Regions from separate parts of the Methylobacterium sp. FW102-HT35C08 genome, predicted to be linked through region 3. Evidence: predicted binding sites of a transcription regulator. Region 3 holds the regulator's gene; each other region holds the start of a gene.
What was found. Region 3 encodes PhoB, which activates phosphate uptake and scavenging genes when phosphate is short. Its sites were predicted from a motif close to TGTCATNNANCTGTCAT; they were not measured.
Positions count from the first base shown of each region.

Region 1: a site for PhoB is predicted at 1,643-1,659, ahead of AC3WSN_RS12845 (CorA family divalent cation transporter). Genes of this name have one in related genera too.
Region 2: a site for PhoB is predicted at 1,746-1,762, ahead of AC3WSN_RS25830 (inorganic phosphate transporter). Genes of this name have one in related genera too.
Region 4: a site for PhoB is predicted at 1,969-1,985, ahead of AC3WSN_RS18460 (UDP-2,3-diacylglucosamine diphosphatase). Genes of this name have one in related genera too.

Region 1 is NZ_JBYTCL010000002.1:2,699,331-2,702,974, forward strand. It holds gene AC3WSN_RS12840 (methyl-accepting chemotaxis protein) at 1-414, opposite strand, end outside; gene AC3WSN_RS12845 (CorA family divalent cation transporter) at 615-1,601, opposite strand; gene groES (co-chaperone GroES) at 1,814-2,104, shown strand; gene groL (chaperonin GroEL) at 2,179-3,644, shown strand, end outside.
Region 2 is NZ_JBYTCL010000002.1:5,400,019-5,403,662, reverse strand. It holds gene AC3WSN_RS25840 (DUF1045 domain-containing protein) at 1-329, opposite strand, end outside; gene AC3WSN_RS25835 (ceramide glucosyltransferase) at 358-1,506, opposite strand; gene AC3WSN_RS25830 (inorganic phosphate transporter) at 1,815-3,443, shown strand; gene AC3WSN_RS25825 (hypothetical protein) at 3,530-3,644, opposite strand, start outside.
Region 3 is NZ_JBYTCL010000002.1:534,386-538,029, forward strand. It holds gene pstB (phosphate ABC transporter ATP-binding protein PstB) at 1-73, shown strand, start outside; gene phoU (phosphate signaling complex protein PhoU) at 184-903, shown strand; gene phoB (phosphate regulon transcriptional regulator PhoB) at 1,092-1,787, shown strand; gene AC3WSN_RS02640 (protein-disulfide reductase DsbD family protein) at 1,968-3,644, opposite strand, start outside.
Region 4 is NZ_JBYTCL010000002.1:3,881,042-3,884,685, forward strand. It holds gene AC3WSN_RS18450 (D-2-hydroxyacid dehydrogenase) at 1-206, opposite strand, end outside; gene AC3WSN_RS18455 (aminotransferase class V-fold PLP-dependent enzyme) at 310-1,518, opposite strand; gene AC3WSN_RS18460 (UDP-2,3-diacylglucosamine diphosphatase) at 2,036-2,851, shown strand; gene AC3WSN_RS18465 (glycosyltransferase family 4 protein) at 2,863-3,644, shown strand, end outside.

The DNA.
Region 1 (3,644 bases), 2.2 Mb from region 3:
ATTGTCGATCATCGTCAGGAGGCGGGTAATCTCCTTCTTCTTCGCCGAGATGTCGGAGGCGAACTTGACCACCTTCACCGGCTGGCCCTTCGCGTCGAGGATCGGGTTGTAGGTCGCCTCGAGCCAGATCGTGGTACCGTCCTTATCGATCCGGGGAAATTCCCCGGTCACGTAGTGGCCGGCCTTCAGCCTGTCCCAGAACGCCGCATATTCGGCGGTTGCGGCATAGGCGTCTTCAACGAAGATGCGGTGATGCTTGCCGACGACATCATTGAGCGCGTACTTCATCACCTTAAGGAAGTTTTCGTTCGCATGCAGCACGCGGCCGTCCAGCGCGAACTCGATGATGGCCAAGGACCGGTCGAGCGCCTCGATCTTGGCCTGCGCCTCGCTGTACGTTGCTCGCTTGAACATGGTCACAATTGGTTCCTCCGGACGGCTCTATAGCTTCCGTTCGGTTAACAACGCGCTAATCGATGTCCAAATGCGATATCGCCATCGCTGAATGCTGCGGAAGATACGGTCTGCCGAAATGGTTTTCACGCCTTCATCGCATTAAAAATCGAAATTTGCTATAGAAATATCTGATATTGACTATAATGAACTTGCCAATATCAGAACCAGCCGCGGAGACGGAAGTAAATCACCGGCGCGATCGCGCTGAGCAGGATCAGGCCGAGCGCGTAGGGATAGCCGTAGGCCCATTCCAGCTCCGGCATGTGCTTGAAGTTCATGCCGTACATCGAGGCGATCAGCGTCGGCGGGACACCGACCACCGAGACGACCGTCAGCACCCGGAAGACGTTGTTCTGCTCGATGTTGATCAGGCCCAAAGCCGCGTCGAGGAGGAATTGCACGTTCTCGGCGAGCCGGGTCTCGAACTCGTCCAGGGACTCGATGTCCCTTCGGATCGTATCGAAGCGCCCATCCTCGGGCAGGCCGAGCCCATCGCAGGCGGCCGACACGAACGGGACGATCCGCTCCAGCCCGAGCAGGCTCGCGCGAATCTTGCCCAGCACCTTCCCGCGGTTGCTGATGCCGCGCAGGATCCGGCGCAGGGCGAGGTCGCGGCGGCGGGGCGGCGGGCTCTCCAGCCGGCGGCGGTCTGCGCCGCGGACGTCGAAGTCGAAGATCCGGGTCGAGAGGGAATCGAGTTCCGACGCCATGTCCTCGAGGGCGTCCGCGAGGCTGTCGACCAGCTCCTCCAGGACGACGAGGAAGATCTCGCTCGGGGCCGTGCTGCCGTCGCCGTCCGCGATGCGCTTCGCGGAGGAATCGAAGGCGCGGAGGTCGTGGAAACGGATCGTGACGAGATGGTCCTTGGTCAGCAGGAAGCCCAGCGGCTTCAACTGCGACGCGCTCTGCTCGAAGGTGATCATCGGCGTCGACAGTGAGAGCCCGCCCTTCACCCGCCGCAGGCGGCTCGACGTCTCGACCTCCGAGAGCGCCGCGCGGGACGGGACGCGCAGGCCGGTCGCGGTCTCGACGGCCTTGGCCTCCTCCGGCGTCGGGTCGTTCAGGTCGAGCCACACGGTGTTGTGCGCGATCGGGCTGCCGGGTTGCAGCGCCACCGGGCCTTCAGGTCCGTGCAGGCTCAGCATGAGAGCGCGTTATCCATGTGGGAGACAGAGAGCCGCAAGCGCGTCATCGCACCGTCGCGCGGGGGTGCGACAGCCTTGACTCGGAACCGGAGCGGGCCTATCTCGCGGCCGTCTTTGGCACTCGCCGAGACAGAGTGCTAACAGTCGAGTTCGCAAGCGGTCCCGCCGGCCGCATCAACGCCAACTCTAGACCTGAAGCAAGAGGGCAGCTCATGAAGTTCCGTCCGCTGCACGACCGCGTGGTCGTCCGTCGCATCGAAGGCGAAGAGAAGACCAAGGGCGGCATCATCATCCCGGACACCGCCAAGGAGAAGCCGCAGGAGGGCGAGGTTGTCGCCGTCGGTCCCGGCGCCCGCGACGAGTCCGGCCGCGTCAACGCGCTCGACGTCAAGGCCGGCGACCGCGTCCTGTTCGGCAAGTGGTCCGGCACCGAGGTCAAGATCGACGGTCAGGACCTCCTGATCATGAAGGAATCCGACATCATGGGCGTCGTCGCCGCCTGATCGGACCATCCGTCCCCGCCCTTTGAGGCCGCCTGAGGCCTTGGGGCAGAACCCAACCAGACAAGAGGCAAACCATGGCAGCGAAAGACGTTCGTTTCTCCGCCGACGCCCGCGATAAGATGCTGCGCGGCGTCGACATCCTCGCCGACGCGGTGAAGGTGACGCTGGGCCCGAAGGGCCGCAACGTCGTAATCGAGAAGAGCTTCGGCGCCCCGCGCATCACCAAGGACGGTGTGACGGTCGCCAAGGAGATCGAGCTCGCCGACAAGTTCGAGAACATGGGCGCCCAGATGGTGCGCGAAGTGGCCTCGAAGACCAACGACATCGCGGGTGACGGCACCACCACTGCGACCGTGCTGGCCCAGGCCATCGTCCGCGAGGGCGCCAAGTACGTCGCCGCCGGCATCAACCCGATGGACCTGAAGCGCGGCATCGACCTCGCCACCCAGGCCGCCGTGAAGGACATCATCGCGCGCGCCAAGAAGGTCTCGACCTCCGATGAGGTCGCCCAGGTCGGCACGATCTCCGCCAACGGCGACAAGGAGATCGGCGAGATGATCGCCCACGCCATGCAGAAGGTGGGCAACGAGGGCGTGATCACGGTCGAGGAGGCGAAGACCGCCGAGACCGAGCTCGACGTCGTCGAGGGCATGCAGTTCGACCGTGGCTACCTCTCCCCGTACTTCATCACGAACGCGGAGAAGATGGTCGCCGAGCTTGAGGACCCCTACATCCTCATCCACGAGAAGAAGCTCTCCTCGCTCCAGGCCATGCTGCCGGTGCTTGAGGCCGTGGTCCAGACCGGCAAGCCGCTCCTGATCATCGCCGAGGACATCGAGGGCGAGGCTCTGGCCACGCTGGTGGTCAACAAGCTCCGCGGCGGCCTGAAGGTCGCGGCCGTCAAGGCGCCGGGCTTCGGTGACCGCCGCAAGGCGATGCTCGAGGACATCGCGATCCTGACCAAGGGCCAGATGATCGCCGAGGATCTCGGCATCAAGCTCGAGAACGTGACGCTCCCCATGCTCGGCCGCGCCAAGCGCGTGCGCATCGAGAAGGAGAACACCACGATCATCGACGGCGTCGGCGAGAAGTCCGACATCGAGGGCCGCATCTCGCAGATCAAGGCGCAGATCGAGGAGACCACCTCGGACTACGACCGTGAGAAGCTGCAGGAGCGCCTGGCCAAGCTCGCGGGCGGCGTCGCGGTGATCCGCGTCGGCGGCGCGACCGAGGTCGAGGTCAAGGAGAAGAAGGACCGCGTCGACGACGCCCTCAACGCCACCCGCGCGGCGGTCGAGGAAGGCATCGTTCCGGGCGGCGGCACCGCGCTGCTGCGCGCCAAGAAGGCGGTCGCCGAGCTGAAGTCCGAGATCCCGGACGTCCAGGCCGGCATCAAGATCGTGCTGAAGGCTCTTGAGGCCCCGCTGCGCCAGATCGCCCAGAACGCGGGTGTCGAGGGCTCGATCGTGGTCGGCAAGATCACCGACAACACCTCGTCGGAGACCTTCGGCTTCAACGCCCAGACCGAAGAGTATGTCGA
Region 2 (3,644 bases), 4.9 Mb from region 3:
GGGTCTTCCGGCACCAGGGCGAGGAACGCCCCGAGCGCGGCGACCACCAGAGGCCCGACCGCCACCGGCGGGTGCGCGGCCGCGAGGTCGCGGGCGGCGGCGATGAGCCCGGCCTCGGTGGCACCCGCCGCGAGGCGCAGGGGCGCCTTGAGGGTGGCGTGGAATCCGTAAATCCGGGCCCCCGTGGTGATGGCCGCAAGTTCGTTCAGGCCCGCCGGATGGGGAACCGGCGCCCCGGAGACGTTGTCGTAACCGAGCACGCCCCGTCCGAAGGCTTCGAGGCGTGAGCCCGGGGCGGGCAGGCAGTACAGGGCGTAGCGGCGCGACACGTCTCGGCCTCCGGATTGTCGGGCGCCGTCAGGCCGTCGGCGCGTAGCTGCGCGCCTCGGCGGCCCGCCGCGGGCGCACGTCCATGGCGTTGCCGCGCCACACGATGGCGCTCTGGACCCAGGCGCCGAGCCAGATTGCCGGGATCAGGGCGTCGCGCACCAGGAAGGCCGCCAGCATGCGGGGCGAACGGTGCCAGCCCGCGCGGAGCGCGAGCCGGTGCTCGGCGCCATAGCACAGGGCGGCGAGGCCGGCAGCGCCGGCAAGGCCCGCGAGGCTGCCGGCCCAGAGGGCGACGAGGAGCGCCGGCAGCAGGACGCCGCTGCCGATCTCGGGCGCGAAGAACAGCGGGAAGGTCACGCGGCGCAGGCGCGCCCAGCGGAGCTGCCGGGACCAGACCTCCCGGAAGCCGCGCGGGCCCAACGGCTGCTCGAACGGGCTCGCCACGAGGTGGACGCGCTTGCCGGCCGCGCGCACCAGCTTGGTGGCGGCCGCGTCCTCGGCGATTTCGGCGGCCAGCGCCTGAAGGCCGCCCCGCTGGTCCAGGAACGGCTTGTGCCAGAGCATGCTCTTGCCCTGCGCGAAGCCCAGCCCAAAGGCCTCGGCGGCGTATTGCCAGCGCGCCTGCAGGGTGTTGAGGAAGGCGCATTCCACCTCGGCCATGAAGCTGCCCGGGCGCGCCCCGGCGGGGGTGGAGCAGACCAGGCCGGTATCGGCGCGCCACGCCGCCTGGAGGCGCTGCAGGTAGTCCGGCGGCATGGCCACGTTGGAATCGGCCAGGACAACCCAGTCGTGGGCGGCGGCGTGCCAGCCGCGCAGGCAGTTGTTCAGCTTCGGGTTCTCGCTGATCCGCTCATCGCCGAGGATCAGGCGGGCGGGCACCTGCGGGTGGGCGGCGATCAGGCGCTCCACCATCGGCACGATCGGATCGCCCGGATCGGCCACGCAGAAGATCAGCTCGTAGGCCGGATAATCGAGGCGGAAGCTCCGGATCAGCATCTCCTCGCTGTAGGATTCCAGCCCGTGAAGCGGGCGGATCAGCGAGACGGGCGCGCCTGCCGGAAACCGCGACGGGCCGTGCACCTGCCCGAGGCGTCGCCCCGCGATGGCGATGCTGCCGATCTGGATGAGGGCCAGGAGCGCGCCGAACGACAGGGCCGGCACCGTGGCGTCAATCATGCGGATCTCTCGTTCGCTCGTGCGCGGCCCGGTCGCTAGCGGCCCGATCGCGTCAGGCGTGTGACAGCCGCCTGACGGCGAGGCGACTGTCGGAGCGGCCGGTCACCCGGCCCGGGCGCGTCGTTCATCGATCGGCGACCGGATCTTCGGCGGTGAAGACAGGCTAGGCGGAGACGCCCGCGTTGATCCTAAGGTCCCAGCTGATCGGATACGGTCTCCACGACCGGTCACGGGCGCTGTGTCACCGGGCCGTCACGCGCGCATTTTAATCCCGGCTCACCACCAAAAATGATTTCGCGCGAGGCTGCATGTCCGATTCCGCCGTGATACCGTCGGGCGCCGCGCGAGGCAGGCCCGAGGGCGGCCCGCGCCTCGATCACGGGATGCATCTGGGCGGCCTCGTCGCCTTCCTGCTCGTGCTGGTGGCGGGGCTCTCCTACGCCGTCGTGAGCCTGATCGCCGACATGAACGCGGTCGGCGAGGCGCCGCTGGCCTACGGCGCCTTCGCGCTGCTCGGGCTCGCGCTGCTGATCGCGCTCGGCTTCGAGTTCGTGAACGGCTTCCACGACACCGCCAACGCGGTCGCCACGGTGATCTACACGCACTCGCTGCCGCCGCTCGTGGCGGTGATCTGGTCGGGCTTCTTCAACTTCCTCGGGGTGATGCTCTCCTCCGGGGCGGTGGCCTACGCCATCGTCACCCTGCTTCCGGTGGAGCTGATCCTGAATGTCGGCTCCCATGCCGGCTACGCGATGATCTTCGCGCTGCTGCTGGCCGCGATCATCTGGAATCTGGGGACCTGGGCCTTCGGCCTGCCGAACTCCTCGTCCCACGCGCTGATCGGCTCGGTGCTCGGCGTCGGCCTCGCCAACCAGCTGATGAACGGCGGCGACGGCACCTCCGGGGTCGACTGGACTCAGGCGCTCAACGTGTTCAAGGCGCTGCTGTTCTCGCCCGTCTGCGGCTTCGTGCTGGCGGCCCTGCTGCTGCTCGCGCTCAAGTTCGCCGTGCGCCGCAAGGACCTCTACGAGGCGCCGAAGGGCGATACGCCCCCGCCCCTGTGGATCCGCGGCCTGCTGATCCTGACCTGCACGCTGGTCTCCTTCTTCCACGGCGGCAATGACGGGCAGAAGGGCATGGGCCTGATCATGCTGATCCTGATCGGCGCCGCCCCGACCGCCTACGCGCTGAACCGCACCATGGCGGACGACACGACTCCGGCCTTCGTGCAGAGCTCGACGGCGGCGAGCCAGGTCTTCTCCGCCCGCGCCCCCGGCGCACCGGCGCCGGACGCCGCCGCGGCGCGCCGGACGGTGACGGAGGCGTTGAAGACGAAGGCGCTCGACCAGCCGCCGGTCTATGCCGCGCTCGCGGCGCTCTCGAACGACATCGCCGCAAGCGTGAAGAGTTACGGGGCGATCCGGACCGTGCCGGCCGCCCAGACGCAGAACCTGCGCAGCGACATGTACCTCGCCGCCGACGCGGTGCGGCTGCTGCCGGGCACCGGGGCCGACCTCTCCGAGACCGACAAGGCGACGCTGAAACGCTATTCCAGCCTGCTCAACGACGGCACCCGCTACATCCCGGGCTGGGTGAAGGTCTGCGTCGCCCTCGCCCTCGGGCTTGGCACCATGGTCGGCTGGAAGCGCATCGTCGTGACGGTGGGCGAGAAGATCGGCAAGACCCATCTCACCTACGCCCAGGGCGCCTCGGCCGAGATCGTGGCCGCCGGCACGATCGGGCTGGCCGAGCTCTACGGCCTGCCGGTCTCGACCACACATATCCTGTCCTCGGGCGTGGCCGGCACGATGGCCGCCAACGGCTCCGGGCTCCAGACGTCGACGGTGCGCAACATGGCGCTGGCCTGGATCCTGACCCTGCCGGCGGCGATCACGCTCGCGGCGCTCTTGTTCTTCCTCCTGCGCCACCTGTTCTGACGCGTGGCTGGGCCGGTGACCGCAGCCGCCCCGCGCAACGGAACGAACAGTCTCCGACCCAGCCTCCTGAGGTGCCCCCCGACTCCTCAGGAACTCGACATGGCCCGCACGAAGGCCAGGCAGGTCCGGCGCGCGGCCGGGTTCTCGATTGCCACGAAGGCGGAGACGAGGTCGGCCGCCTGCGCGATCGCCGCGTCCGGA
Region 3 (3,644 bases):
TCCGACCAACCGGATGTTCATGAACCCGACGGAACGCCGCACGCAGGACTACATCACCGGCCGGTTCGGCTAGTCTGCCGGGCCGCTCCGGTCCCGGGACCGCCGCATCGCGTCTCCAGCGCGCCGGCGGATCCCGCAAGCCTCCCGGAGGGCCGTCCCCGGGACCCCATCGAAGGATCCGCCATGCCCGGCCATATCGTCACCTCCTACGACACCGACCTGGAGAACCTGCGTCGCTCGATCTCGGAGATGGGCGGCGTGGCCGAGAAGATGACCGCTGAGGCGACCGACGCCCTCGTGCGCCGGGACGACACGCTCGCCCAGGCGGTGATCCTCGCCGACAAGCGCCTCGACGCGCTGCAGCGGGACATCGAAGAGCGCGCGGTCCTGCTGATCGCCCGGCGCCAGCCCCTGGCCATCGACCTGCGCGAGACCATCTCGGCGATCCGCGTCTCCGGCGATCTCGAGCGGATCGGCGATCTCGCGAAGAACGTCGCCAAGCGGGTGGTGGCGATCTCCGACCAGGCGCCGGCCCAGAAGATCGTGCTCGGCGTCCGCCACATGAGCGACCTCGCCGAGGGTCAGCTCAAGGACGTGCTCGACGCCTATGCGAGCCGCGACGTCCAGGCGGCCCACGATGTCTGGGAGCGCGACGGCGAGATCGACGCCCTGTACAATTCCCTGTTCCGCGAACTCCTGACCTACATGATGGAGGATCCGCGCAACATCTCGTTCTGCACGCATCTGCTGTTCTGCGCCAAGAACGTCGAGCGGATCGGCGACCACACCACCAACATCGCCGAGACGATCCACTACCTCGCCACCGGCGAGACGCTGGCGGGCGACCGGCCGAAAAACGACGCGTCGAACTACGCGACCGTGGACGGGGTGCAGGCTCCGTAGGCGGGCCGGCCTGATTTCACGCGCCGGCCTGCGCTCTCTCCTGTGGGGCGCGGTCGGAGAATCGGAGGGTGCGGGTTGAGGCTGAGCGGCGCCTCCCGCACCCTCCGCCTGCACGTCCGCTCCGATGCGCGTCGGGGTGTCGGCAGGCTGTGTGGCGCCGCCTCGGGAACGGGTCTTCGAACGTGAGCATGCAAGTCCTGATCGTCGAGGACGAGGAGGCGCTGACCACGCTGCTGCGCTACAACCTTGAGGCCGAGGGCTTCCTCGTCGACGCGGCGGCCCGCGGCGACGATGCGGAGCTGCTCCTGGCCGAGCGGATTCCCGATCTCGTCCTGCTCGACTGGATGCTGCCCGGCCTCTCGGGGATCGAGCTCTGCCGCCGGATCCGGGCGCGCCGGGAGACCGAGCGGCTGCCGGTGATCATGCTCACCGCCCGCGGCGAGGAGGGCGACCGGATTCGCGGTCTCGGCACAGGCGCCGACGACTACATCGTCAAGCCGTTCTCCGTGCCGGAGCTGCTGGCCCGGATCCGCGCGCTGCTGCGCCGGGCCAAGCCTGCCCACAGCTCGGACCGGCTGGCCGCCGGCGATCTCGAACTCGACCGCACCGGCCACCGCGTCCGCCGCGGCGGCGAGGAGCTGCATCTCGGCCCGACCGAGTTCCGGCTGCTGGAATTCCTGATGCTGGCCCCGGGCCGGGTCTTCTCCCGCGAGCAGCTCCTCGACGGGGTCTGGGGCCACGACGTCTACATCGACGAGCGCACGGTGGACGTGCATGTCGGGCGCCTGCGCAAGGCGCTGAACGGCCCGCGCCAGGCCGATCCGATCCGCACGGTCCGCGGCTCGGGCTACGCCTTCGACGAGACCTTCTCGCTGGAGGCGTGAGGCGGCCGCACGGGCTGTCCGAAAGGAACTTCGGTCCGGCGCGCCGTCGTCACGCGTTCAGCGACGTGTCCCGGGGCGGCGCGCGGCCGGTTGGCGTGGCGCTGCTGGATTGCTTCACTCCGCTCGCGAAGACTGCGACCGAGCGCATCGATGCCCTAGGGGCTCGGACCCCGGAAAGGCTCAGCGGGCCAGCGCCGCGCTCCGGCCGGACGCGGTCGGGACCGCGTCCAGCGCCGCCAGAACCGTTCCCTCGGTCAGGATCTGCGGCAGCACCTGGGGCTCCCCGGTCCCGGCATAAAGCAGGTAGAGCGGCACGCCGCTGCGCCCGTACTTCTCCAGCAGGCGGGTGATCTCGGGATTCTGGTTGGTCCAGTCGCCCTTCATGTAGGTCACGCCGCGCTCCGCCATCGCCGCCCGCACGGCTTTGGTGTTGAGCGAGGTCGCCTCGTTCACCGCGCAGGTGATGCACCACGCCGCCGTCATATCGATGAAGACCGGGCGGCGGGCGCTTACCAGCGAGTCGAGGCGCGCCTGCGTGAACGGCTCGATCCCGTCGGCAGCGGCCTGCGCCGACGGGAGCATGCGCTGCTGCGGGAGGGTCACGGCGAGGGCCCCGACGGCGACGATCGCCAGGATTGCGGCGGCCTGGGCGATCCGACCGGTGCGGGGCGCGGCGGCGCGTCCGCGCTCCCAGGCCCAGGCGGCGAAGCCGACCAGAACCAGCCCGATCAGCGCCGCCAGCAGCCCGCGCGGATCGACCTGCTGCGCCAGCACCCAGACCAGCCACGCCACCGTTGCGTAGACAGGGAAGGCCAGGATCTGCTTGAGAACCTCCATCCAGGCGCCGGGCCGCGGCAGCGCCCGCAGGGCCGGCGGCCAGAGTGTCAGCGCGAGGAAGGGCAGGGCGAGACCGAGGCCGAGGCTCGCGAACACCGCGAGCGCCACGCCGGCGCTCTGGGTCAGCGCGAAGCCCACCGCCGAGCCCATGAACGGCGCCGTGCAGGGCGTAGCCACGAGCGTCGCGAGCACGCCCGTGAAGAACGAGCCGCTCAGGCCCGCGCGCCGGGCGAGGCCGTCTCCGAGGCCGGCAAGCCGGCCGCCGACATGGACGACGCCCGACAGGCTGAGGCCCATCGCGAACAACAGATAGGCCAGCCCCGCCACCACGTCCGGCGATTGCAGCTGAAAGCCCCAGCCGATCGCCGCCCCGCCACCCTTCAGGGCGATCAGCAGCGCTGCGAGGCCCAGGAAGCTCGCCAGCACGCCCGCCGTGTAGGCCAGGCCGTGGAGACGCAGCCGGCCCGGGCTCTCGCCGGCATGCCGGATCAGGCCGAGAACCTTGATCGACAGGACCGGGAAGACGCACGGCATCAAGTTGAGGATCAGGCCGCCGAGGAACGCGAAGGCCGCCGCGGTCGCGAGCGTCAGCGCGTCGAAATCGGGCGCGATCGCCCGTGCCGCGGGCGCTTCCAGCGTCGTGGCCGGAGCCGCCGTCGGCAAGACCGGCTCGTCGCCATACGCGAAGGCGAGCCGGCGGGGACCAGCATCGGTGACCTCCTCGAGGGTGAGGACGCCCGGCAGCGCGGCGGGCGCCGGCTCGGTCGGGCTGCTGCGGGCGAGGGTGAGGTGCAGGCCGGCCTCATCGACCGACATCACCTGCGCGGCGGCGTTGTCGATCGCCGTCTCGGAATAGGGGAAGAACGCGGCGTTCCGGACAGCATCCGGCTTGAGGCCGGTTGCTGCGAAATCGAGCCGCAGCGTGTCGCCCTGACTTGCGAGATGCAGCGGCCAGAGCGGCGGGACGGGCAGGGCGGCCCGGGCGCGGGCGAACAGCGCGGCCTTGTCCGGATCGGGCCG
Region 4 (3,644 bases), 3.3 Mb from region 3:
ATCAGCTTCAGGTCGGGCAGCTGCTTCAGCGTCTCGGCCCGCATCGGGACCTTGTTGATCAGCGCGATCTCCGCCCCCTGGAGGCGGGACACGATCTCTTCCGGCGTCCAGGTCGACTCGTGCTCGACGTATTCGTGGGGGAAGTTGAACGGTCGGACCCTGGCATCGAGGGATTCACGATCCAGGAACACGATCTTCTTGGTCATAGGACCCCTCTCGGACGACGGGCGGTTTCCTCGATAGTCTTGGTCTTACTTGCGCGTCGGGGCGGGCCCGGCAACCCGGTCCCGCCCCGATCGCGTGCGCCGATCACGCCTTATGCAGCGGATTCTCGCGCAGGTAGCTGGAAGCGGCGGCGACGCCCGAGCCCGGCGTGACCTTGATGCCGCAATCGAGCATGGCCATCTCGGCGCCCGCGATGGCGCCCAGCAGCGACAGCTCGTTCAGGTCGCCCAGGTGACCGATGCGGAACACCTTGCCGGCAACTTTGGAGAGGCCTGCGCCCAGCGAGAGGTTGTAGCGCTCGTAGGCGTGGGTGATCACCTTGGCGGCGTCGGCGCCCTCCGGCACCACGATCGCCGTGACCGTGTCGGAGTTCCACTTCGGCTCCTTGGCGCAGGGCTTGAGCCCCCAGGCCGCCACGGCCTGACGGGTCGCCTCGCCGAGCACGTGATGGCGGTGGTAGACGTTCTCCAGCCCCTCCTCCTTCACGATCGCCAGGGCCTCGCGCAGGCCGTAGAGCAGCGGCAGGACGGGGGTGTAGGGGAAGTAGCCGGTGGCGTTGGCGGCCAGTTGGTCCTTCCAGGCGAAGTAGGCGTGGCCGAGCCGGTCGTTGCGGCCGGTGCCGCCCTCGGCGATCTTGAGCGCCTTCGGGCTGATGCAGATCAGGCCGAGGCCGGCCGGCAGCATGAAGCCCTTCTGCGAGCCCGCGATGGCGCAATCGACCTTCCAGTCGTCCATGTAGAACGGCAGCGAGCCGATCGACGAGATGCCGTCCACGAACAGCAGCGCCGGGTGGCCGGCGGCGTCGATCGCCTTGCGGACCGCGCCGATATCGCTGGTGACGCCCGTGGCCGTCTCGTTGTGGACGACCATCACGGCCTTGATGGCGTGATCCTTGTCGGCCCGGAGCGCCTCCTCGATCTTCTGCGGATCGGCGCCGGCGCCCCACTCCTCGTCCTGGACGATGACGTCGAGGCCGAGGCGCTGGGCCATGTCGACCCACAGGTGGCTGAACTGGCCGTAGCGGGCGGTGAGCACCTTGTCGCCGCGGCAGAGGGTGTTGGACAGGGCCGATTCCCAGATGCCGGTGCCCGAGGACGGGAACAGGATGACCGTCCCGTTGGTCGAGCCGAACACCATCTTGGAGTCCTGCAGGAGCGGCTTCACCAGCTCGGGAAAGCTCGGCGAGCGGTGATCCTCGGACTGCACGTGCATGGCGCGCAGGACGCGCTCCGGGATGTTGGTGGGACCCGGGATGAAGAGGTGGTTGCGACCGGGGCGCCGGGTTGCGGCCATGATGTTTCCTCCGAAAAGTCCATTGTGGGCGAGCGTGAACCCGCGCCGGGTTGTTCAAGCGTCCTCAGGGAGTCGGTCCGGCGCCGTCGAAAGCGGCTCGCGCCGCACCCCCTCGAACGCCATCCTCTGCCGTGATCGGGGGGCCTCAGCGGAGCGGCAGGCGGCCTCACGCCGCTCGCGTCGCGGCACGCCCCCGCGCGCCGGTCGCCTCCGAAATGCCGTCCCGTCCAACGGCCTCAGGGCCGTCCTCGCCGCCTTCCTGTCAAGGTCCGGCCGAGCTCGTGCCGAGCCGCCGGTTCTTGGCATTATGAGGCGGCAGGGCCGGAAAGGAAAACCGGAAAAACTTCCGGAACTTGGCAAAAAAATTTTTTGTGCGGCGCAACGAAGACGATCTCCGGTTGAGAGGCTTCGCCGCGCCGCATCCGATCCGTCTCCGCGGCCCAGGACCCGCGTCATCAAACTGAGATGCGATCGCGCTCTGGATCCCGACACCGTACAGCCGCCGGGAGAGGGTGCCGTGGCCGAGGTTGAGGAGATGCCGGTCCGGGTTCGGACGCTGTTCCTGTCCGACCTGCATCTCGGCACGCGCGGCTGCCAGGCCGGGCTGCTGCTGTCGTTCCTGAAGGATTACGACGCCGATACGATCTACCTCGTCGGCGACATCGTGGATGGCTGGCAGCTGCGCTCCGGATGGTACTGGCCGCAGGAGCACAACGATGTCGTGCAGAAGCTGCTGCGCAAGGTCCGCAAGGGGACCCGCATCGTCTACCTGCCGGGCAACCACGACGAGTTCCTGCGCGACTATGTCGGCACCAATTTTGGCGGGATCGAGCTGGCGGAGACCGCGATCCACGAGGCGGCCGACGGCCGGCGCTACCTCGTGATCCACGGCGACCAGTTCGACATGGTGGTGCGCCACTCGCGCTGGCTCGCCCATCTCGGCGACGGCGCCTACACGCTGGCTTTGTCCCTCAACACCGTGATCAACAAGGCGCGGCGGCGACTCGGCCTGTCCTACTGGTCGCTCTCCGCCTGGGCGAAGCTGCGCGTGAAGAACGCCGTCAGCTTCATCGGCCGCTTCGAGACGATCCTGGCCGACGAGGCGCGCCGGCAGGGCGCCGACGGCGTGATCTGCGGCCACATCCACCATGCGGCCGACCGGCCGATCGGCGATCTGCGCTACCTCAACACCGGCGACTGGGTCGAATCCTGCACCGGCCTAGTCGAGCACTATGACGGCCGCATCGAGGTGCTGCACTATCCGAGCGTCCTGCGGGCCCGCAGGGCCGAGAGCGTCCCGGACACGCTGCCGGGCCGGCGCGCGGTGGCGTGAGGTCACCGCCCGTGAAGCTCCTCATCGCCAGCGATGCCTGGCACCCGCAGGTGAACGGCGTGGTGCGCTCCCTGGAGCAGATGGTGTGGCGCGCGCCGGAGCACGGCTTCGAGACCGCTTTGCTGACGGTGGCGGATTTCCGCTCGCTGCCGCTGCCGGGCTATCCGGAGATCCGCCTCGCCTATGCCGGGCGGGAGCGGGTGGCCGCGCGCTGGAACGCGGAGCGGCCGACCCACGTCCACATCGCGACTGAAGGCCCCGTGGGCCTGGCGGCGCGGCGCTACTGCCTCGCCCATGCGCTGCCCTTCACCACGAGCTACCACACGCGCTTCCCCGAGTACCTTGCAGCCCGGGCCCCCGTGCCGGAGGCTTGGTCCTACGCCTATCTGCGCCGCTTCCACGGCGCCGCCCGGGGCACGATGGTCAGCACCGCCTCGCTGCAGGGCGAGCTGGCGGCAAGGGGCTTCGGCCGGCTGATGCGCTGGACCCGCGGCGTCGACACCGCGCGGTTCCGGCCCGCCGAGCCCGGCGCGACGCTGCCGGCGGACCTCGTCGGACTGCCCCGGCCGCTGTTCCTCTATGTCGGGCGGCTCGCTGTGGAGAAGAACGTCGCGGCCTTCCTGAGCCTCGATCTGCCGGGCACCAAGGTCGTCGTGGGCGACGGCCCAGACCGGGCGCGGCTCCGGGCGCTGGCGCCCGGAGCACGGTTCCTCGGCACCCGGACCGGTGCGGATCTCTCGGCGGTCTACGCGGCCTGCGACGTTTTCGTCTTCCCGAGCCTCACCGACACGTT